Regions from separate parts of the Colwellia sp. KS18-150 genome, predicted to be linked through region 1. Evidence: predicted binding sites of a transcription regulator. Region 1 holds the regulator's gene; each other region holds the start of a gene.
The links. Region 1 encodes FliA, which starts transcription of late flagellar genes. Its sites were predicted from a motif close to CTAAAGNTNNNNNNNNNNNNGCCGATA; they were not measured.
Positions count from the first base shown of each region.

Region 1 (8,225 bases):
TACAAAGCCTGATGAATGAAGGGGTAGCAGTACGTGATATGCGCTCAATCGTACAAACACTTGTTGAATATGGACCTAAGAGTCAAGATGCTGAAGTATTAACGGCGGCAGTGCGCATTACTTTACGTAAATTTATAATTCAAGACCTAGTAGGCTCTGCTTCAGAGGTACCTGTCATAACCTTGGCGCCTGAGTTGGAACAAATGTTGCACCAGTCTATGCAAATGGCAGGTGATGATGGCGCGGGCATTGAGCCTGGTTTAGCTGAGCGTTTACAAAAATCACTTACTGATGGTGCTCAACAGCAGGAAATGGCCGGAGAAGCGCCAATATTATTAACATCAGGGATTTTACGTACCGTTTTAGCTAAGTTTGTAAAATACACTATTCCTGGCTTGCGGGTGATTTCTTATCAAGAAATACCTGATGATAAACAGATTAAAATTGTTAGTGCCATAGGGCAGTAAATAATAGCTTAAGTAACGAGCGAGTAAGTTACTAAATGAGAGGTTAGCTGTGAAAATTAGACGTTTTGTTGCCAAAGATATGCGTAGCGCATTAGCACAAATTAAAGAAGAATTAGGTGTAGATGCGGTTATTATGTCAAATAAGAAAATCCCAGAAGGGGTTGAATTAATGGCAGCTGTAGATTATAGCCAATCTGTACCTGAAGCTCAGGCTAGCATTGAAACAAGAGACGATCTTCCACGTGAAATGAGCAATGATGTCGTTAATATTAGTGCGCCTTCTACTTCTGTTCCCAATGCGGAAGAATCAGGAAGAACTGAGCCCAAAATCCCAATGGATAGTTTGTCCGCTTTATTAGGCCGCCAAGTGCAGCAACCTAAAGAAGTAAACCATACTATTGGTGATGAGCATAAAAGAAATGCCTCTGTAAACGCTGATGATGATATTGAGCAACAATTACGAAGCTTTACCGAAAGATTACGTCATTCAAGTCCTGATGGGACGATACCTGCACCTGATGAAACATCTACTGCGCTAAATACAGAATCAATGCAAGTTAGTGAATCTGAGCAACATAGTTCAGTTGAAGCTCAGCAAATGGCTAAACAATTAAATGAACAGAAAAACAGCCAGCAACCTACAGAGCAAACGTCAGTAAACCAGCAAGATTTTGATAAAATTCAGCAAGAGATGGCTTCGATTAGACAGCTTCTTGAGCACCAAGTTTCTGGTTTAATGTGGCAAGACATGGCACAAAAAGATCCTCAAAGAGCCGTGCTAGTTTCTAGACTGTTAGCATTAGGACTGAATGAACAAATAGCGGATCAGATAGCGGGTTATATTCCCGCACAGCACCATGAAGTACAAGCATGGCAAGAGGCGACTAAGTTAATTAGCGAGCAAATAAATACCACACAAAATGATATTATTCAGCGTGGTGGTGTTATTGCCTTAGTTGGGCCAACCGGTGTAGGTAAAACGACAACAATAGCTAAGTTAGCCGCTCGATTCGCACAAATAAATGGTGCTGAACAGGTCGCTTTAATTTCTACGGATACTTTTAGAATTGCGGGATTTGAACAACTAGAAACATACGGTAAAATTATTGGTTGTCAGGTTAAACTTGCCAAAGATGGTCAAGCGTTAGATACACTATTACAACAGTTTAGCCAGAAAAAGTTAGTACTGATTGATACTGCAGGTATGGGACAAAGGGATATGCGATTGGCTGAAAATCTAGCCAATTTAGTCTCGAACACGCGGGTTAGAATTCGTAATTACTTAGTGATGGCGGCTAACAGTCAACAACAAGTTATGCAAGAAAATGTCGATCGCTTTAAAAAAGTACCATTATCGGGTTGTATTTATACTAAACTGGACGAAAGTGTCAGTATTGGCGAAATAATTACAACTTCAATTCAAAATGGCTTGCCAATAGGGTATCTTACTGACGGACAAAGAGTGCCTGAAGATATTAAAGTTGCAAATGCTGAAAAATTAGTTACGCTTGCTGATAAAATGGCAAGTAAGTCAGCGAAAAATACCTCTTATTCAACTGCTCGGCCAATGCCAATAGCACCAGCCGCAGTTATATAAACCGAGATATAAGTTTTATTAATTGTAGTTTTCTTCACGGCTGTAAAGAAGTAATATAATAAGAATTATCAAAGAAGTAACGTTAATGGCAGATCAAGCGAGCGGCTTAAGAAAAATGCAGGACTTAAAAAAAGTTAAAGTAATCGCAGTTTCAGGTGGTAAAGGCGGTGTAGGTAAAACTAACGTATCGCTAAATACTGCTATAGCTTTAGGTCAACAAGGCAAACGAGTTTTAGTGCTAGACGCTGACTTAGGTTTAGCCAATGTTGATGTGATGTTAGGGCTTAGAGTTAAACGTAACCTATCTCATGTGTTATCAGGTGAATGTGAGCTTGATGATATAATTATTACTGGTCCTAGTAATATTAAAATTATTCCTGCAACTTCCGGCTCACAATCAATGGTCGATTTAACACCATCAGAGCATGCAGGGTTAATTCGCGCGTTCAGTGAAATGCAAACTCAGTTTGATGTACTCATCGTTGATACAGCAGCGGGTATTTCAGATATGGTGTTGAGCTTTACTAGAGCATCGCAAGATGTGATGCTAGTTGTTTGCGATGAGCCTACGTCTATTACCGATTGCTATGCGCTGATGAAGTTATTAAGCCGAGATCATGGCGTGTTTAAATTCAAAGTGGTTGCCAATATGGTACGTACTCCTAAAGAGGGGCAACAACTTTTTGCAAAACTAACCAAGGTAACTGATAGGTTTTTAGATGTTGCGCTTGAATTAGTTGCCGTCATACCTTTTGATGAAAATATTCGAAAATCAGTACGAAAACAACAGGCCATTGTTGAAGCGTTCCCTGAGTCACCTGCAGCTAAAGCTTTTAAAGGCTTAGCAACCAAAGTGACAAATTGGCCTATTCCTAAACAAGCCTCAGGTCATTTAGAGTTTTTTATTGAACAATTACTTGATTATTAGTCATTGATTCACCACCCTTAACAGGGTAGATATATTAAACTGAAAACGTAACCATTTTAAATAAACTATAAATTTTGAGTGAGAACGATATAACGTGGCAAAAGCTAATGCTTATAACAATCAAATTGATAAAACGGTGTTATTAGAGCAGCATACCGTCTTAGTCAAACGTATTGCTTACCATTTATTAGCAAGATTACCCGCCAGTGTTATCGTTGACGATTTAATTCAATCGGGAATGATAGGTTTATTTGAAGCGGCAAATAATTTTGATAATACCAAAGGTGCAAGTTTTGAAACCTTTGCTGGAATCCGTATTCGTGGTGCAATGTTAGACGAAATGCGCCGTGGCGATTGGACTCCTCGCTCTGTGCATAAAAATAGTCGCATGGTAAGTGAAGCGATAAAACAACTAGAGGCTGAATTAGGCCGAGATGTTACCGATATAGAAGTGGCTGAAAAACTTGATATTTCATTAAATGAATACCATCATATATTAAGCGAGGTTAGTACAGGAAAAATACTCGGTATTGATGATCTTGGTGTTAGTGAAGATGCTATCAATTTTGATGAATCATCTCACTCAGATGATCCATATCAAGACATTGAACATAGTGCTTTTAAAAAAGGCCTTAGTGAGTGTATTTCCTCTTTACCAGAGCGTGAAGCTTTAGTACTGTCACTGTACTACGATGAAGAATTAAATTTACGGGAGATTGGCCAAGTTCTTGACGTGAGTGAATCACGGGTCAGTCAAATACATAGTCAAGCAATGCATCGTTTAAAATCACGTATGCAATCTTGGCAAAGTTGAGTAGAATAAGTAGTAACTTAGTAATATATATATTAATTTGAAACTTGAATGTTTCGCCGGAGGGTGCCTTGGATAAAAATATGAAAGTGCTTGTAGTTGATGATTTTTCAACAATGAGACGAATAGTGAAAAATTTGTTGCGCGATTTAGGGTTTACTAACATTCAAGAAGCTGATGATGGTAGTACTGCTTTACCTATGCTTCAAGGTGGCGATTTTGATTTTGTCGTTACCGATTGGAATATGCCTGGCATGCAGGGAATTGACTTATTAAAAGCTATACGTGCTGATGCAAGTTTATCGCATATTCCTGTATTGCTGATCACTGCTGAAGCTAAAAAAGAGCAAATTGTTATGGCTGCTCAAGCAGGTGTTAATGGCTATATTGTTAAACCATTTACCGCAGCAACGCTAAAAACGAAACTAGACAAAATTTTTGAACGTTTAGCTTAGTTTTTGTTTTTATTGGGGAGTTTCCTAAAGGTAAATGAAAATTTCCCGATAAAACAAAGTAATGCTTTGGTTTAATAGTTAAGGACTTTGCATGAGTATCGCAATGATGGGCCGTGTTTCTTTAGAGCAGGCTAAATCTTTGGTTGAGTTTTTAGAAACTGATCAGCAAGACAAAGCGGATGCGCTTGTTGCTGAAATTCAAAACCCAATCAACTCAGAATTATTTGCTGAAATAGGTAAGTTAACACGTCAACTTCATGACTCGTTAACAAATTTTCAGCTAGATTCCCGTTTAAATGACTTAGCAACGGCCGATATTCCGGATGCTAAAGAACGATTGAACTATGTTATTACTCGCACAGAAGAAGCGGCTAATAAAACCATGGATGCGGTTGAGTCAATATTCCCGGTAGTGGATAACATTGCTGACCAAGTACGTGCAGTTAATCCTGCGTGGACTAAGCTAATGAATAATGAAATTGACTTAAAAGAGTTTAAAGATTTATGTGGTGACATTGATACTTTACTGCTAACAACAGGTAAAGAAACTCAACATATCCATAGCTTAATGACTGACGTATTAATGGCACAAGATTTTCAAGATTTAACTGGCCAAGTTATCCGCAAGGTAATTGATCTAGTACGTGAAGTTGAAGATAGTTTGATCAATATGTTAACTGCATTTGGTATCACTTCAGGAGAAGGAGAAGAGCAATCAACTCCTAAAGTAGGTGAAAACCTTGTTGAAGGGCCAATAGTTAATACCGAAAATAGAGATGATGTTGTTGAAGATCAAGATGATGTAGATGATCTTTTATCAAGCCTCGGTTTTTAATAGGAGTTACGAATGTCTTTTGAAGCTGATGAAGAAATTCTACAAGACTTTTTAGTTGAAGCGGGTGAAATACTTGAATTGCTTTCAGAGCAATTAGTTGAACTTGAAAATGATGTTGATAACGCTGATTTACTTAATGCAATTTTCCGAGGCTTCCATACCGTAAAAGGTGGAGCAGGATTTCTTTCATTAACGGAATTAGTTGATGTTTGTCATGGCGCAGAAAATATATTCGATTTACTTCGTAACGGACAACGTTCAGTTACTGCAGAATTAATGGATACTATTTTATCTGCGCTTGATACTGTTAATGACATGTTTGCTTTGGTACAAAACAGGGAACCATTGGTTGCTGCAGAGCCTGCATTACTTGCTGAGCTCAACCGCCTAAGTGTTCCTGAAGGACAAGAAACAGCATCACAGCCTGAAGCCGTAGTTGCAGTGCCTGATGTACCTGAGCCTGTAATTGAAGCCGCTGATGCTAATGATGAAATGAGTGAAGACGAATTTGAGCGTCTTTTAGATGAATTACATGGTGGTGGTTCACCCAGCACTGTTGAAGCACCTGCTGCAGTTGCACCAACGAGCACGAGTTCTTCGGCTGATAATTCCGATGAAATTTCTGATGATGAATTTGAATCACTGCTCGATGAATTGCATGGCCAAGGCGCATTTTCTGCTAGTTCTGGCAACTCGGCGGTGACAACCTCTTCATCAGATGAAATAGGCGATGATGAATTTGAAAGCCTGTTAGACGAATTACATGGTAAAGGCCAAGCACCTAAAGCAAGTGAGCCTAGCCCAGTTACACCTCCTGTTGCAGCAGCAAAAGTACCGACATCGAAACCTTCACCTGCTCCACAAGCTTCCACGACTGCTAAGCCGGCAGCTAAACCTGCTAAATCTGCGCCAAGCAAAGGTAAGGCTGCCCAACCAGCCGCACCGCAGGGCGAAACTACCGTTAGGGTTGATACTAAACGTCTCGATAAAATAATGAACATGGTTGGTGAGTTAGTGTTAGTGAGAAATCGCTTAACAAGTTTAGGTTTAACTTCAGATGATGAAGATTTAAATAAAGCCGTATCAAATCTAGACGCAGTAACCACTGATTTGCAAGGCGCGGTAATGAAAACCCGCATGCAGCCAATCAAAAAAGTATTTGGCCGTTTTCCACGTGTTGTACGTGATTTAGCCCGAAGTTTAGATAAAGACATTAAACTGGTACTTGAGGGAGAAGAAACCGATTTAGATAAAAACCTTGTTGAAGCTTTAGCTGATCCTTTAGTTCATTTGGTGCGTAACTCTGTCGATCATGGTGTTGAAAACCCTGATGCTCGTGAGGCTATAGGTAAACCACGCCAAGGTACTGTTATACTTGCGGCTTCGCAAGAAGGTGACCATATTTTATTAACCATCAAAGATGATGGCGCAGGTATGGACGCAGAGAAATTAAAGAGTATTGCCATTGAACGTGGTGTTCTTGATGAAGATGCCGCCGCAAAAATGCCAGATAAAGAAGCGTTTAGTTTAATATTTGCTCCTGGCTTCTCCACGAAAACTGAAATCTCTGAGGTATCAGGTCGTGGCGTGGGCATGGATGTAGTGAAAACTAAAATTACCCAGCTCAATGGTACCGTTAGTATTGATTCTGAAATGGGTGTCGGTACGGTCTTAGAAATAAAAGTACCACTAACATTAGCGATTTTACCTACGTTAATGGTTGTTATTGGTGAGCAAACATTTGCTTTACCATTGGCCGCTGTTAATGAAATTTTCCACCTTGATTTAACGAATACCAATAGTGTCGACGGTCAGTTAACTATTATCGTTCGAGAAAAAGCTATTCCTTTGTTTTATTTAGATCAGTGGTTAGTTCGAAATTATACAGATAAACCTCGTGATAAAGGACATGTTGTTATTGTTCAATTAGGAAATCAGCAAATTGCCTTTGTAGTGGATCGATTGATTGGCCAAGAAGAAGTTGTCATAAAGCCGCTTGATAGATTATTGCATGGTACACCTGGTATGGCTGGCGCAACAATCACAAGTGATGGTGGTATTGCTTTAATTTTAGATATCGCAAATATGTTAAAGTTTTATGCTAAAAAATCACCGGTAAATAAGAAGTTGCGTTCATAGCTGATTTTGAATAAGTAGAGGAAGTAGATGGCCTATAAGGTACTCGTTGTTGATGATTCAAGTTTTTTTAGACGACGAGTCACAGATATTCTAAATAAAGACCCACAATTAGAAGTTATTGATGTCGCGGTAAATGGTCAAGAGGCTGTTGATAAGGCTCTGTCTTTAAAACCAGATGTGATTACCATGGATATCGAAATGCCAGTGTTAAATGGTATTGCTGCCGTGAAAAAAATCATGTTGCAATCACCAACCGCTATTTTAATGTTTTCCTCACTAACCCATCAAGGCGCTAAATCTACTCTAGAAGCACTTGAAGCCGGTGCGTTAGATTTTTTACCTAAAAAGTTCAGTGAAATTGCGCAGAATAGTGATGAGGCAGGAAGTTTGCTTCGTCAACGTGTTGCTCAACTAGCTAGAAAGCGAAGTTTTACCAAAAGTAACTTAACCACGAAACGAGTTTCAAGTATTCGTTCAACAACAAGTCCATTACCTCTTAGTACTCGAAAATCCCAAGCTTCTCTAACAAGAACTAGAGCTGAAAAACCTGAGATTAAAACTACCTCATCGAGTTTTAAAAAAGCCTCAGGAAAAAACTATAAGCTACTGGCTATTGGTACTTCCACAGGAGGCCCTGTTGCTTTACAAAAGATCCTTACTCAATTTCCTGTAAACTTTCCATTGCCGATCATTATGGTCCAGCATATGCCGGCAACGTTTACTCAAGCATTCGCTAATCGTTTAGATTCTTTATGCAATATAAAAGTCAAAGAAGCGAGCGATGGAGACATACTTAAGCCTGGATGTGCTTATTTAGCCCCTGGCGGTCGTCAAATGATTATTAGTGGTACAGAAAATGCAGCTAAAATCAAAATAATTGATGATAATTCAGCAAAAATAACCTTTAAGCCTAGTGTTGATGTTAGTTTTGGTTCTGCAGCTAAAATTTTCAACGGCGATGTGTTAGGTGTTATTTTAACGGGAATGGGTGCT
Region 1 covers NZ_BAAJMC010000007.1:44,474-52,698, forward strand. Annotated here, with positions in the region: gene flhA (flagellar biosynthesis protein FlhA) at 1-467, shown strand, start outside; gene flhF (flagellar biosynthesis GTPase FlhF) at 517-2,064, shown strand; gene AC27IF_RS10915 (MinD/ParA family protein) at 2,150-2,992, shown strand; gene AC27IF_RS10920 (RNA polymerase sigma factor FliA) at 3,087-3,806, shown strand; gene cheY (chemotaxis response regulator CheY) at 3,875-4,258, shown strand; gene AC27IF_RS10930 (protein phosphatase CheZ) at 4,350-5,093, shown strand; gene AC27IF_RS10935 (chemotaxis protein CheA) at 5,106-7,232, shown strand; gene AC27IF_RS10940 (protein-glutamate methylesterase/protein-glutamine glutaminase) at 7,260-8,225, shown strand, end outside.

Region 2 (8,225 bases), on a different contig from region 1:
TAATTGTTCTGATGTTGTGATGATGCTAGCTACAGAAGGATTACGTGTAGCATTAGTCACTACACATATCCCACTCGCGTATGTATCTAAAGCGATTACTTATGAACGATTACAAAAAGTCACGCGCATTTTGCACCAAGATTTAAAAACTAAATTTGGTATCGCTGCACCGAAAATTTATGCTTGTGGCATAAACCCTCACGCTGGTGAAGATGGTCATTTAGGCAGTGAAGAAATTGATACCATGATCCCTGCATTCGAAGAATTACGTTCAGAAGGTATGGATATCATAGGGCCACTACCTGCCGATACCATTTTCCAAGAAAAATACCTCAAAGAGGCTGATGCTATTTTAAGTATGTATCATGATCAAGGTTTACCGGTTTTAAAATATAAAGGTTTTGGCTCCTCCGTAAATATCACTTTAGGTTTACCTTTTATCCGTACCTCTGTTGATCATGGCACCGCACTTGAATTAGCAGGAAAAGGCCAAGCAGACTCTGGCAGTATGATGGAAGCCATGAAAAGTGCTATCAATTTAGCCAATAGCAGTAAATAAAATATCAGCCTAACGTAAAGCTATTAATAAGCACATTACGAAAACGAATTGTAAAAGAGATACTATGAATAGCAAAACCCACTTAGGTCATCAGGCTAAAAAGCGCTTTGGTCAAAATTTTCTACACAACGACTCTGTAATCAGTGACATTGTTGATGCCATCAATCCGGAGCCAGGTGAAAACTTAGTCGAAATTGGGCCTGGACTAGGCGCACTAACGGAGCCAGTAGTGGAGCGCGCTGAAAAGCTTTCGGTAGTTGAACTAGATAGAGACTTAGCGCATCGCCTACGTCATCACCCATTCTTAGCTCCTCATTTAACGATTTATGAAATAGACGCTTTAAATTTTGATTTTGCTCAGCTTGCAGAAGATAAGCCTCTGCGTATATTTGGTAACCTGCCTTATAATATATCTACGCCTTTAATCTTTCACTTGTTAACTTTTAAAGATAAAGTAAAAGATATGCATTTTATGCTGCAAAAAGAAGTGGTTGAGCGTATGGCAGCAGGTCCCGATAGTAAAACTTACGGTCGGTTATCTATCATGACACAATATCAGTGCCAAGTATTACCTGTGATGGAGATTGGTCCAGAAGCATTCAAACCTGCTCCCAAAGTAGACTCTGCGATTGTTCGCTTAGTACCTCATAAAGAGATTGCTAACCCAGTAAAAGATATTAATGCTCTGAATACTGTTTGCTTAACCGCTTTTAACCAGCGCAGAAAGACTATCCGCAACAGTTTTAAGAAGCTGATTAATGTCGAGCAACTTGAATCACTTAATATTGATGCCAATTTACGTCCTGAAAATCTGTCATTAGATGATTACATTAAACTGGCAAATTTTGTCACTGATAATCCACTAGAAATTAAAGATGATGACAAAAGTCAGTTATCCAGAAAAGCACTAAAAGCCGCACAGCAAAAGGCTAAAGCTAAAGGCTAATTGTCATGGCTATCTATTTAGTAGGTGATATTCAAGGCTGTTATCAAGAGCTAAAAGCATTACTTAGCCAAGTTAACTTTGACAAAAAAGTAGATCAACTCTATGTCGCGGGTGATTTGGTAGCACGAGGGCCTGATTCTTTAGCAACATTACGATTTATCAAATCACTTAATCAATCTGCCAATGTGGTATTAGGTAATCACGATCTTCATTTACTTGCTGTTTATGCCGGTATAAAAAAAGTAAAAAAACAAGATAAGCTTGCAAAGCTTCTTGAATCAAGTGATGTAGCAGAGTTAATGCAATGGTTAGCCCAGCAGCCTTTATTACAACAGATAAATGGTGAAAATGCTTATATGAGCCATGCCGGCATATCACCACAATGGCAGTTAAATGAAGCGATTACACAGGCTAACTCTGCCCACAAAAAACTTTGCTCCAACAAACAAGAATATTGGCTCAAGCAAATGTATGGAGAGCGACCGAATGACTGGCAACAAGCAAAAACCGAAGAAGAAAGGTTTCGCTATACCATTAATGCTTTTACTCGCATGCGCTATTGTGATGAAAAAAAACATCTAGAATTTGAACAAAAATCATCGCCAACTTGTTTGTCGATTCCCCAGAATAAAAACAAGTTACTCCCTTGGTACGAGTTATCAAGTGAGATTAACACCACAACTTGGGTATTTGGTCACTGGGCCGCTCTGATGGGTAAGTGTTCACATAACAACATTTACGCTCTTGATACTGGCTGTGTATGGGGTAATCATCTCACATTATTACGTTGGCATGACAAGAAAATATTTATTGAGCCTGCACATAAAATTGCACCTATGTAGCGATTTAAGGGTGAAAAACTTATTCAGCTTGATATACTCCTCATAACTCTGAAACATTATTAAACATATTCAGTGTTCGGCCGATAAGTAATAGGCGACTTTAATAGCTTTAAATGGACAAAAAGCTTACGCAAAAGAAAAAATATAAACTAACATAATAGAATAATCCCTTCTTTTAACTAGACGTTATTCTAATAATCAATGCATTTGCTTTTTAACTAACTGGTGGTATTTATGAATTTAACTGTAGCAATGAGAATTATTGGTGGCTTTACCATTATCTTGATACTACTTGTTTTAACTAGTGTTATTTCTTGGGTTAACCTAAATACCATTAGTGACTCAACAGAACAACAAAACCAATTAGCGATCCCTACATTAAAGGGCAGTAATCAATTAACCCTTGAATTAAATAAGATGGCCAATCTTACGCTAAAGGGCTTTTACGAAGCTCAGTTGGATACGCTTGATGAAAATTTACAAGCGTTTAATGTTGTTAATACGCAATTTTCACCAGCCTTTAAGCAATTAAAAACCTTAGTGCAAAATGAAAGCAACCTGATCACTAACTTAAATAAAGTAACCAGTATTTATACTAGTTTTGAACAAGGTGCGTTATCAGTATTTGAAAATAGAAAAACGTCTATCGAACAAAAAAATGCATTAACTGAAAAAGTAAGTGATTTAGAAGAAAAAGCAGATGATGCGGTAACTCTTCTACTCGATTTAGCTGATCATGATCTGGCTGATAGTAAATTACAACGTGCAATTAGCTTAAGTGAGCAGCTAGAAAATCAATTTAACAGTATTGTGTCATCATCTTTTGAGTACCGTGATACGTTAGCTGATACCACAGCAGAGTTAATAGAAAGTGAAATATCATTTAGCTTGGAAGGAGCTCAAGGCTCTGTAAAAGATATTATCACTGAACTTCAAATGAATAACATTGATGATGTTGCAGAAGACTTAGCAGCTTCGTTTACTGACCTTGAAGATTTGCTTTCTGAAAGTACTGGTATAATCTCTCATAAACGCTCGCAATTATCTGCAAACCAGCAAGCTAAAAATATGCTTAAAGCAGTTGAAGATAATACTAAGCAAGTTAATAAAATATTAGATAAGCAGGTTGAATTAGCTAATCAAACGACCATGGAAGCAAGTGAACGAGTAAAAGGTTCAGTTTCAAGTGGTAATACGCAAACAGCGATTATCATGGCCGTTTCTATCATTATCGCTATCGTAATCGCTCGATTTACTTTAATTAGTATTACTCGCCCGTTAGCACGTGTAAATGACATGCTTAACATTGTTGCTTCTGGTGATCTTTCCCGCAAGCTAGATGAAAGTGGTCAAGATGAGTTTGCACAACTAGCTAAAAACTGTAATTTGTTAATTGATAGCTTAAGAAACTTAATTGAGGGCATTGTAAATCGCTCTTCTCAACTTGCCGCCGCCGCAGAGCAAACCTCAGCTGTAACAGCAGAAAGTACAACGGCAATTGAAGAACAACGCAACCAAGTTGAACAAGCAGCTTCTGCAACAACAGAAATGAGCAGTACTGCTCAAAGCGTACTATCTAGTGCTAATGATGCATTAGGTGAGATCAAGCATGCTGATGATGAAGCTGAGCGCGTTAAAACTATTTCAGGTCGCAATAGAAAAACCATCGAACAGCTCGCTGGTGAAGTGCAATCAGCAGCACAAGTTATTAACCAGTTACAACAAGACAGCGCTTCTATCGGCGGTATCTTAGATGTTATTCGTGGTATCGCTGAGCAAACTAACCTCCTAGCATTAAATGCGGCTATTGAAGCTGCACGTGCTGGTGAACAAGGTCGTGGCTTTGCTGTAGTAGCAGATGAAGTTAGAACCCTTGCCAGTAGAACACAAGAATCAACTTCTGAAATTCAAACTATGATTGAAGCCTTACAGTTAGGTGCAGGTAAAGCGGTAACCGTAATGGATGCTGGTCAATCTAAAGCTGATGATTGTGTGAGTCAATCAGAAGAAGCAGACAAAGCATTAGAAACAATTACCCATGCTGTACATGAGGCGTTTGACCGTAGTTCACAAATCGCAACCGCCGCTGAAGAGCAAAGTGTTGTTGCCCATGAAATTAGCGAAAATTTAGAGTCTATCGTTGCCATAGCTGAGCAAACCACTGCCGGCTCACAACAAACTGCAGCCTCAAGTAGTGAAGTAGCTAAGCTCTCTGAAGAGCTACAACAATCAGTACAGGAATTTAAACTTTAATTAGTTACCCTATTATGATTTAACGAACCTTTCGATAATTCATACCTGATTAAAAGCCCTGTTAGTTTTAATAACTAACAGGGCTTTTTTATTTAGTTCATAAGATAATACTTATTAAATACATTTGTAGTCTATATAGTGCTCTATAACTTAATTTTAGCCATTATCTTCAACCTTTTACTCTATTATCAATATTCAAAAACTCGCACCGTAAGATGTCCTACAGCACTTATTAGTCGATATTAGCTTTATCACTTAATGAGCGTTAGAGCCAATAGATTAAAACTTTACCGGGCATATTTCTTACTAGTAATCATTAAATAAGAATTTGAGAGTGAATCTGTACTCGGTTTAAGACATGATTTGATTACATGAAATATAGTGGTCAAATCTAAATCGCTCTCTAGTTTTATGATTTAAAAAAAACACAGTAAATCCATGTATCGACAGCTTGTTTACTGCAAATAAATCTATCACTGTTGTAGGCAAAAAGATCCTTAGTGGAGCATGTATTAATCTGAGCTCAATTTAGTTAAGTCGCGGGTGATATTTTAAGCAAAAAAAACCAGCAACATAGTTACTGGTTTTTTAAATATTAACTTTTAATTAAAAGTTATATTGTGCTTTCACGTAGTAGAATCCACCATTGTAATCAAATGGACCACTTTCATAGTATTTAGCACCAACAACGCCATAAGCACCGCCATCCTTTTGAAGCTCTTGAGCTTCAGTATCAAGAATGTTGTTAGCACCTAAAGACAATGTCCAGTTATCATTAACAAAATAACTAACTTCAGCATCTAATGTAAACGATGAACCAACAGTTTCAGACCAACCGTATGAGCTATCTACATCTGGCTCATCAGCATGTGTTGCAAACCATTCGCCAAAGTAGTTACCACGAACAAACATGCTCACAGTATCCCAGTTTTGAGCAAAGGTAAGTGTTCCTCTGTGCTCTGGAATACCTTCTTCTAAACGACGAACTTTGAAATCAGAGGTAAATGAACCTGGGTCATCAACTTCTGTCGTGTTGTAGTTATAAGCAAGACTTAACTTAGAATCACCACCCATTAAATCCATACCGTAATTCATTACTACATCAACACCTTGTGTCGTTGTATCAAAATCATTAGCAAAGAAAGTAACAGAACCACCTAATAACAACTCAGGGCTTGGGTATAAACCTTGAAGGTTATCAACATTCTCTTGAGTGATAAAAATCTTATCCGTTTGAGCAACACGATCTGTTACTTCAATGTTATAAGCATCAATCGTCATGAAGAAATCACCCGTTTGATATACCATACCAATGGCATAACTGGTTGACTCTTCTGGGTCAAGTTCAACACCACCTAGCTCAGCTGATACTGGATGTGTTGGCGGATAAGTAGCAGACTGAATTAATTCGCCATTAACAAGTGAAGTTTGTGTATTTACAACATTTGCTTGACCAACTGTTGGTGCTCTAAAACCGGTACTATGTGAAGCACGAATTGATAAATCATCCGTTAGTTCATATTGAGCGGTTAACTTATAGTTAACTGTGTCACCAAATGAAGAGAAATCTTCATAACGTACTGCAGCACCTAATAAGAAGCTTTCAGTTACATATGCTTCTAAATCTACGTAAGCAGCAAAACTTTGACGGCTGTTAATACCTTGAGACTCAGGTGAGAAACCAGCAAAACCGTGAGAGCCTACACTGAAACCTTGGTCTGCAAGCGGGCCTTGTTGCCATGAAGCTTGTTCACCAGAGATGATTTCAAAGCTTTCTTGACGCCATTCAATACCAGTAGCGAAGTTCATCTCGTCATCTAAACCGATATCAATACCCTTAGTTAAATCAGCATTAAAAGCTTTTTCTAATTGGATATATGAGCCAGCTTCAAAAGAATTATTAGGCTGATCAGCATTCAATGCCCCCATTGATGGGTTAACTGTATTTGCTAAAGTGTAAGTTGATTTGTTACGGCCGTATGAACCACTGATATCAAAATAAGCACCTTCTAAGAAGCCACTGTTAATATCACCACGTGTACCCATAGTTAATGAAGTATCATTAATTTCACCAGTAAATTGTGGTGTGTAACCACCTGGGAATAATTCATTAAATGCCCAACAAGTACCGCTACCAACTAATGCTTGGTAATCAGCTTGATTACGAACATCACCTTCAGTAATGGCAATGTTAGGACATGCATCAGCATCACCAGTCATAGAACCAATTAATAAATCGCCATTACCGTCAGTGAATACACCACCACGGTTTTGAGGATTACGGTAGTAGTAACCACCTGTTGCTGTACGGTCTGAGTAGTTACCGAACATGTAAAATTCTTTATCATTACCTAAATCGAGACCTACATTACCAAATAATGTTAAATCATCATCAATTTCAGGATTACCCCAAACTTGCGCAGGATCATTTACAGGCACGCCAGCGGCAATTAATGCCTCAGCATCTGGGCGCTGAACACTACGGCTAGTTGCATCAGCTGTTTTATATTGAAATGAAAGGTTAGCGAAGCCATCATCAGTAAAAGGTAAACCAACGTTACCGTCAACAACTAACTGTGTACCATCACCTTCATAATACTCACCGTGACGAACTGAAACAGAGCCACCATCAGCATCATCTTTTAATACAAAGTTCATTACACCCGCGATAGCATCAGAGCCATATTGTGCAGCTGCACCATCACGTAATACTTCAACTTGCTTTAAAGCAACTGAAGGGATTACTGAGATATCTGGACCTTGAGCACCATCATTTACACCACCACCTTGGAAAGCAATAACTGATGCACGATGACGACGTTTACCGTTTAATAGAATTAACGTTGAATCTGAAGATAAACCACGTAAATTTACTGGACGGATAAATGAAGCAGCATCTGAGATTGGTTGCTGACGTACATTGAAAGATGGTACAGCAGCTTGAAGCATATCAAGCATATCAGATGAAGCATTTTTACCTAACTCATCACCACCAACAATATCAATTGGCACTGGTGAATCAGCAACTGAACGTGGTGCTGAACGAGTACCAACAACAGCAATACGTTCGACTTGCTCATCTTTGGCTGCTTCTTCAGCTTCTGCGGCATATGAAGGTGCGGCGCCTAACGCTACACCCACGGCTAGGGCTAACGTTGTAGCACGAAATTTTGTAGACATGTTATTTCCTTCTAGAAAAAATATTATTATCAATCAATCAACTATTTGAAAAAAATAGTGTTGGCTTGTCATAATTTATTATAGTTTTTATATTCCTTGCTTCTAATTGGCAAGTAAATACGAGGTCGAAATATTGTGACAAATATCACAAATATAGAGACTACGACATATTTATAGACCACAAGTTGTAATATTACAAGTAGCTTACAAATCAAATAAAATGTATATTTGCGCAAAAAATATGCTATAAATTCATAGTACTTAGATTATGATAATTTAAAAACAACTAAGAAATACGCGTTAAACACATAACACTCAATGCTTATAGAGTAGATTAGCAACGGTTAATAGTGCGAAAAAATTCGTAATAAGAAACAGTAAAATTATTGTAAATAAATATAACAAGAAAACTTATAGTTAAAATCAATAATTAAAATGGCGGATT
Region 2 covers NZ_BAAJMC010000001.1:595,962-604,186, reverse strand. Annotated here, with positions in the region: gene pdxA (4-hydroxythreonine-4-phosphate dehydrogenase PdxA) at 1-559, shown strand, start outside; gene rsmA (16S rRNA (adenine(1518)-N(6)/adenine(1519)-N(6))-dimethyltransferase RsmA) at 624-1,505, shown strand; gene AC27IF_RS02815 (symmetrical bis(5'-nucleosyl)-tetraphosphatase) at 1,511-2,347, shown strand; gene AC27IF_RS02810 (HAMP domain-containing methyl-accepting chemotaxis protein) at 2,582-4,600, shown strand; gene AC27IF_RS02805 (TonB-dependent receptor plug domain-containing protein) at 5,207-7,780, opposite strand.
Region 2: a site for FliA is predicted at 2,407-2,433, ahead of AC27IF_RS02810 (HAMP domain-containing methyl-accepting chemotaxis protein). Genes of this name have one in related genera too.

Region 3 (8,225 bases), on a different contig from region 1:
CTCTTCAATAAGACTTTGTGATTGCTCTGATTCTTGCTGATTAGCTTCATCTTGCTTAAGCTGTGCTTCAGCAGCTTTTAGTTGTGCTAAACTTTCCACCGGCACAGAATTGCCATTGGCTTGTTTAAGCGGCTCTTCGCTCGCTGTTAACTCACTTCGGTTTTGCTTAGTGTTTATTTGACTCGGCGCAGTGATATCTGCATTTAAACCTGCACCATGAGACGTTATTACCGATGTGGACATAATAAACCCCTACCTACTTAGTAGCTACAACTAACCATTTAGTTATAGCAACCCTAAACGACTAAAGGACACTCATTTTGAGTGCCCCTTAAATTACCTATAGGGCATCACAATTACAGTAATGACAATGCAATTTGTGGCTGCTGATTCGCTTGTGCCAACATTGAGCTAGCTGCTTGTTGCAATACTGAGTTACGTGCTAACGTTGCTGACTCTGCAGCATAATCAGTATCTTCGATACGTGAACGAGATGCTGATACATTTTCTGCAGCATTATCATTACTACGAATAACACTTGAGAAACGGTTTTGCTTAGCACCTAAATCTGAACGAGTACTGTTTACCGTTGATAAAACGCTATCTAAGTTAGTAATAACTGATTGCGCATCAGCAAATGTTGTCAAGTTACCTGCTGCACCAATTGCGGCAACAGAGAAACTAGCACTGATTGTAATAGAAATCGTTTGACCGGCATCAGCACCAATTTGGAAACTAGCTGAATAAGTAGAATCTAATAAAGCTGTACCACCAAATGAAGCTTGCTCAGAGATACGCGTTAATTCAAATTCTAATTCAGTGTACTCAGTATCAAGTGCAGCTAAATCTGCTTCGGTATTTGAACCGTTTGATGCTTGTACTGCTAACGTACGCATACGTTGTACTGTATTAGTATATTCATCAAGTGCACCCTCAGCCGTTTGTGCTAATGAAATTGCATCATTGGCATTACGTGAGCCTTGATTTAAACCATTTACTTGTGAAGTTAAACGGCTAGAAATTTGTAAGCCGGCAGCATCATCTTTAGCACTGTTAATACGTTTACCTGACGACAAACGTTGATAGCTAGTGTTTAACTCATTAGTTGAGTTTGACAACTGACGTTGAGAGTTTAACGATGCGATATTACTATTTACTGATAAAGCCATGATATGCCCCTATTGGATTCTATCCGTTTTTCTATTTACAACTAAAATTGGTTGTTAACAAAATTGATTACTAATTAAGTTATCGGTTAACGTTTAAATTACTTTAGAAATATTTTCAATTTCTTTCATTTAATTTTCATATTATTGATAAGTTGTTGTATTAAAAGTATATAACAACTTATCAAAGCTCAATTACAATAACGACAAAGCTATTTGTGGCTGCTGATTTGCTTGCGCCAACATTGAACTAGCTGCTTGTTGTAATACAGAGTTACGTGCCAATTGCGCTGATTCTGCCGCATAATCGGTATCTTCAATACGAGATCTCGATGCTGAAACATTCTCTGCTGCATTTTCATTACTACGAATAACACTTGAAAAACGGTTTTGTTTAGCACCTAAATCTGAACGAGTGCTGTTGACCGTAGAAAGCACAGTATCTAAATCAGTTATACGCGATTGCGCACCATTAAAGCTGGTGATAGAGCCGGCAGCATTAATGTTAGTTGATGAGAAATTCTGTGCGATTGAAATTGAAATGGTTTGCCCTGCATCAGCACCAATTTGAAAGTTTGCTGAATAAGAGCCGTCTAATAAATTAGTACCACCAAAAGAAGCTTGAGCCGCTACTCGGTCTAATTCTAACTCAAGTTCACTATACTCAGTATTCAATGCCACTAAATCAGCATCGGTATTTGAACCATTAGATGCTTGAACGGCTAAGGTACGCATACGCTGTACAGTATTGGTATATTCATCAAGTGCACCTTCAGCGGTTTGTGCTAAAGAAATAGCATCATTCGCGTTACGTGAGCCTTGGTTTAACCCGTTAACTTGAGATGTTAATCGGCTAGAAATTTGCAAACCAGCCGCATCATCTTTAGCGCTGTTAATTCGCTTGCCTGATGATAAACGTTGGTAGCTAGTATTTAATTCATTAGTTGAATTTGACAGCTGACGCTGTGAGTTTAATGATGCAATATTACTATTTACACTTAAAGCCATCTCGATACCCTCAAAGTTAGGTTAAACAGTAAATAGACTAATGAATTTACCGCTGTTAACTAAGTTATCGGACACATTGAAAATAACTTTAATCTTTTTTAAAATAAAAAAGCTTACTTCGTTAAAAACAAAGTAAGCTTTAATTATTTACTTTTCTTATTATTGGCTTTAGGCCAATAAATTCAGTAGATTACTGAAGTAAAGATAGCGCTATTTGTGGTTGCTGATTCGCTTGTGCCAACATTGAACTAGACGCTTGTTGTAACACTGAGTTACGAGCAAGCATTGCTGATTCAGCTGCATAATCGGCATCTTCGATACGTGAACGTGACGCGGATACGTTTTCTGCGGCATTTTCATTACTACGGATTACACTTGAAAAACGATTTTGCTTCGCACCTAAATCAGAACGCGTACTGTTAACTGTCGCTAACACAGAATCTAAATTGGTAATTCTTGACTGCGCCCCATCGAAACTAGTAATACTACCGACAGCACCCACCGCGGTTGCAGAGAAGCTTGCTGCTATAGTAATTGAAATAGTTTGTCCGGCATCAGCACCAATTTGGAAGTTAGCCGAATAGGTACCATCTAATAAATTTACACCACCAAAGCTAGCGTCGTTAGATATTCTATCTAATTCTAGCTCAAGCTCTGTAAACTCAGTGTTAAGTGCCGCTAAATCAACCTCGGTATTTGAACCATTTGATGCTTGTACTGCTAGGGTTCTCATACGCTGAACGGTATTGGTATATTCGTCTAACGCGCCTTCAGCGGTTTGCGCCAAAGAGATGGCATCATTAGCGTTTCGAGAAGCTTGATTTAAACCATTTATTTGTGAAGTTAAACGTGCAGATATTTGTAAACCTGCGGCATCATCTTTGGCACTGTTAATTCTTTTACCAGAAGACAAACGTTCATATGAAGTTGTCAAATCATTGGTAGATTGAGCCAATTGACGCTGCGAGTTCAACGATGCGATATTACTATTGACGACTAAAGCCATTGTTATCATCTCCTAATTTTAGGGTGGCTCTTAGATAACAAAATCGTTTGGGAACCACACATTTTCTAAATTACTGTTTAACTTGTACTACTAAGTTAAATTTAACGTTTACTGTTTTATTAAAATTCTTATCAAAATATTAAATGCATGTTGCATGCCAAAATTAATTGACGGTCATTACAAATAATTAAACAAGCTTAAATTCTTAATTTGTACAAAGCTTTGCTGCGCTGCTTGTAATGACACTTGTGACTGTTCGAACGTTGCGACAGCCTTAGCAAAATCTAAATCTTCAATGTTAGAGCGCCCCGAAGATAGGTAAAGCTCTGCATCTAGGTGATTAGATTCTTGATTATCAATCAGCGTAAGTCTCACCCCTGCTTCAGCTCTTCTGCCTGTCATATGGTTTAAGGCTTCATCTAATTGACCTAAAATCACATCGTAATCAACTTTATGTTGAACAGGATCGGCTGGGTTAACACCAACATTCATCCAGTCGATAGCGGCTTTAACCGTGTCAAAAATACTGATATCGGCTTGCGGAGTTAAATCAAAGTCATCACCCGGCAACGGGTTGCCGCTAATCTGCACTTCAACACCATTAAAGGCAACGGTTTGCCCTGGCGCATAAGTGGTAGTATTAAATACAACAGCACCATTACCATCGGTCACGGTTAAGTCTGTTGCAGAAGCAAAATTGAAATTGTAATCAGGTGGGTTAGTAACCGTATCATAAGCGCCGGGATTAGCTATTACAGCTTTGTTAACCGAAATACCCGAAGTATTAGTATTATAATTTGCTGAAAAGTCGCCAATATCATTAGGGACTTTTTCAAAAGCATCATCACCAGACTGATTAATATCAACCATCACGTTTTTAGCTATTTGCAGCTCTCTGACACCGCTATCACCGTGATAAATAACAGAGTCATCTGGCTGTAAGGTAAATGGCTGCACGTCAACCTGATAACCGGCATAAATGTAATCACCAGATTCATCTTGCGTGTTAGCAATATCGAGCAATTGTGACTGAGTATTCTTTCCTAGCTCAGCTAAAGACTTAATACTGTCATCAGATAAAGTACCATTATTAGCTTGAATGAATAATTGCTTAAGCTGCTGCATCACATCTTCAGCACTGGCGAAAGAGACTTCTTGAAGGCTGTTACGGTTTTCAGCTTGATTAAGGTTTCGTTGGTATTTTTCAATATTAGCCAAGCCATCTTTATAGCCCGCTAACGTACCATAAGAAACAGCATCATCTTTCGCCGTTAACACTCTTTTACCGCTCGCTAAATATTGGATTTGATCATTAACATCAGACTGTTTATTACTCAGCTGTTGAGCATTTTGAAAATAAAACTGTTGAGTAGAGACTCGCATAAATGACTCCTTATTTACCTAGCGGCTGCCAGTAATGTGTCAAAAATAGTATTGGCAACTGAAATGATTTGTGACGCTGCTTGATAAGCTTGCTGAAACTTCAATAAGTTAGCCGCCTCTTCATCAAGGTTAACCCCTGATGTTTCTTGATTGCGATTATATGCTTGGGTATACAGTGCTTCTGCAGTTTCAGCCACTAGCTTTGCTGAGCTTGACTTAGAGCCAACAACCGAAGTTGAAATCGCTAAGCTTTGGCTAAAGGTTTCTTTGCCACCATTTAACACGCCAGCTTCTTGAGTTTTAGCCATAGCAACAATGTTGCTGTTATTACCCAAACCAAAAGCATCATCAATAAAAAATTGTTCAGGGGCACTAGGCGCTGAGCCTGATGGGGTACCAGAAATTTCCACCTGAAAGCTTGCCGTTGCCGGCAATGGCGGCAAGTCAATGGTTTGACTCGGTGGTGTATAAGCAATTGGGGCTGATGTTGCCCCTAAGTTATCCGTAATAGTGTAGTTAAACGTTCCGACAGGGCTTTCTAAAACATCAATACGGATAGGCATTGCTGCTTGTGCACTTAACGGGTCAAACATATCTACAATAGCAATTTTACCGGCGCTAATATTATTATCTGACGGGGTGATCTCTACAGCAGAGCTAGCAGCAATACCTGCGCCATCAGTTAATGTTACATTCATTAAGGCAGCACTATTTTCTGTTGGCCTAACGACAAAAGAATCATCATTCGCTGGTGCGCCACTGCTTTCAATAAACTCAAAACCAAAGGGAGTAGTATAAGTTCCCGCGCCCGGCGCTCCAAGGTTAGTTGTCGCGTTAGTAGTCATGTTTGTCATGATGTAATCAGTGCCATTATATCGCACTTCAAATTCATCCGTAGGTAAGGCCGAAACATCAGTAATATTGACCTGTGCCTGTAAATTACCGCCATTAGTTGATGGCGACAGTACTCGTCCCTGCTGCAATTGTGAGGTGTTAATATCATTGAAAATATTAGCGCCTTGCTGACCATTTAAATCTAAACCATCGGCTTGGCTATCATTCAACGTAGAAGCAATAGCCATGGATAACCGATTAATTTCACTGCGAATCTGGGTTAAATGCTCATCTCTAAATTCAAAAGCACCACCAAGCGCCCCACCTAACGTATCTCCTTGGATGGAAACACTAGAATTAGGGCTAACTAAACGTAACTGAGTTTTTAAAGGATCAGGATCACCAGCATCAACACTAACTGTTAAAGGCGTAATACCCGCAACCAGTGTAGTTCCTTGCCCTATCATTACAGTCATCACACCGTTAGTATCTTCGACGGTATTCACATTGGTGTATTGACCTAATTCATTAATTAATTGATCGCGTTTATCCAACAAGTCATTTGGCTGACCTGCTTGTGTTAAATCTTTTGCTTGTAAAATAGTTTCATTAATTTTGGCAAGTTCAATAGAGATCTCTGAAATATTACTGGCAACCTGAGCAATTTCGCCATTAATAGACTTTTCAATATCATCAAAATTTTGATTCAAGGCGTTGAAGTCTGCGGCTAATGATTCTGCTTGATTTAAGACGATGCTACGCAGGCCTAAATCGCTTGGATTATCAGCAATGCCATTAACGGCCTGATAAAATTGCCCCACTGAATTCATGATGGCTTGACCAGAATAGCTCATGATGTCATTAAGCTGATTTAAGCTGCCATTTAAAGCATTCGCATTGCCTAAATTAGATTGATTAAGTAATTGTTCTTTATAGGAGAATTGATCATAAAGACGAGTAATATCTTGAACGTAAGTGCCCGAGCCTATGTAATTAGAGCCGCTAGTTAAACCTAAAGAAGCATTCTGCTCGGCTCGTTGACGGGTATACCCTTCAGTATTAACATTAGATATATTATGACCTGTTGTTGCCAACTGCTGCTGAGCAGCTAATAAGCCACTCACGCCGGTTTGGTATAAACTTACTGTCATAATTAATGCCTCAACATAAGAGGTAGCGAACTACCTATTATCAATTTATTTACTTATTAAATTTGAGACTGTACGCAGTGTTGCCATAATTTTATTGGCGTATTGTGGATCTGTCGCATAGCCTGCTTTTTGTATTCCTTGCAGGAAGTGTTCCACATTACTAGGATTTTCAAGTGCCTCTTGATATCTATCGCCACTTGAGAGGAAATTGACATAGTCATTAACACTTTCAGATAATGATTGGTAAGCTCTAAATGGCGCAGATTTTTTCACCATAGTGCCTTGTTCAAATTCTAAAGTATCTTTTTGAATTTTATCGCCAGCCCAGCGGTTATCGGCTTTTATGTTAAATAAATTGTTTGAACTAGTGCCGTCATCGTGTTTAATTATTTTTTGACCCCAACCGGTTTCCAGTGCCGCTTGAGCAATAACCACTTGAAATGGAACACCGAGTTTTTCCTGCACGGCTTTTGCCGGCTCAGTTAACGCAGTAACAAAATCTTTAGGCGCTGAAAAGTTTGGCGTGGATAATTTGACGCTTGCAGGAGTACTGCTATCAAGAGTTATTTCATTCGTCTTCGCAGCCGTTTTTTGAGCTTTAAATGGAATGGTAGTTTCATCAGTTGCTGAAGAGTTTGCTCGGCTCAAATAAGTCTGCAAATATTCGTCATTTGGCGGTGTTTTTTCCCAATTCAGTTTATCTTCTTTAGCAAGCTTTTTAACTTCCTCAAGATTACCGTCATTTCGAAGTACTGTTCTTGGAGTGAAGTTGTCGCTATCACCGCCTAATTGTCGAACAATCAACTCAGATAAACCTAAAGAGCCATTAGATGACATCTCAAGTGACATTTGCTGATCATGCATATCACGATAAAATTTAGTAGATTGAGAATTAAATGGGCTATCGGACTCCAACACTTCTTGTGCTTTACGCATGCTTTTTAGCAACATTTGCGTAAATATTGCTTCAAACTGCTGAGCAGCTTCTTCCAAAGCCGCTTTTTTAGCATCACCATCTGCCGACTTTGATTGTTGGCGAATTGAGTTCAAGCCATTAATTTCTAGGAAGTTTTGGGCTTGTTTAAAGTTAGTATCCATTATTAGATCCAGCCTGTAGTCATAATATCAGTTAACCCGCACGATAAACGTGTCGAGATAACTTAAATAATGATGAGTTCGCCGCGAATAGCCCCCGCTTGATCAAGTGCTTCTAATATCGCCATAACATCCCCTGGCCCAGCACCCACTTCATTGATAGCTCGTACTAATGTGTCTAAGGTGACACCCGGTTTGAAAACAAACATACGAGCGTCGCTTTGGGTTACATTAACCGCAGATTCATTAGTTACTACAGTTTCACCTTCAGCAAAAGCATTCGGCTGTGAAACATTTTGCACTTCATTAATAGAGACGGTAATACCACCATGAGTAATGGCTGCAGCTAATAATCGCACTTCTGAGCCAATAACTATGGTACCTGTTCGAGAGTTAACAATAATCTTTGCTGAGCTAGAGTCTGGCTCAAATTCTAAATTTTCTAATACCGATAAAAAACTGACTCGATCAGCGATATCACGCGGGGCAGTAACTCGCACTGAGGTTGCATCTATCGCTCGCGCAGAGCCGGCAATAAGATCGTTAATCGTATCTGACAAGCGCTTTGCTGTAGTAAAGTCA
Region 3 covers NZ_BAAJMC010000003.1:196-8,420, forward strand. Annotated here, with positions in the region: partial or broken gene AC27IF_RS05515 (flagellar protein FlaG) at 1-243, opposite strand, end outside; gene AC27IF_RS05520 (flagellin N-terminal helical domain-containing protein) at 357-1,169, opposite strand; gene AC27IF_RS05525 (flagellin N-terminal helical domain-containing protein) at 1,362-2,174, opposite strand; gene AC27IF_RS05530 (flagellin N-terminal helical domain-containing protein) at 2,365-3,180, opposite strand; gene flgL (flagellar hook-associated protein FlgL) at 3,358-4,563, opposite strand; gene flgK (flagellar hook-associated protein FlgK) at 4,578-6,548, opposite strand; gene flgJ (flagellar assembly peptidoglycan hydrolase FlgJ) at 6,594-7,646, opposite strand; gene AC27IF_RS05550 (flagellar basal body P-ring protein FlgI) at 7,709-8,225, opposite strand, start outside.
Region 3: a site for FliA is predicted at 1,250-1,276, ahead of AC27IF_RS05520 (flagellin N-terminal helical domain-containing protein). Genes of this name have one in related genera too.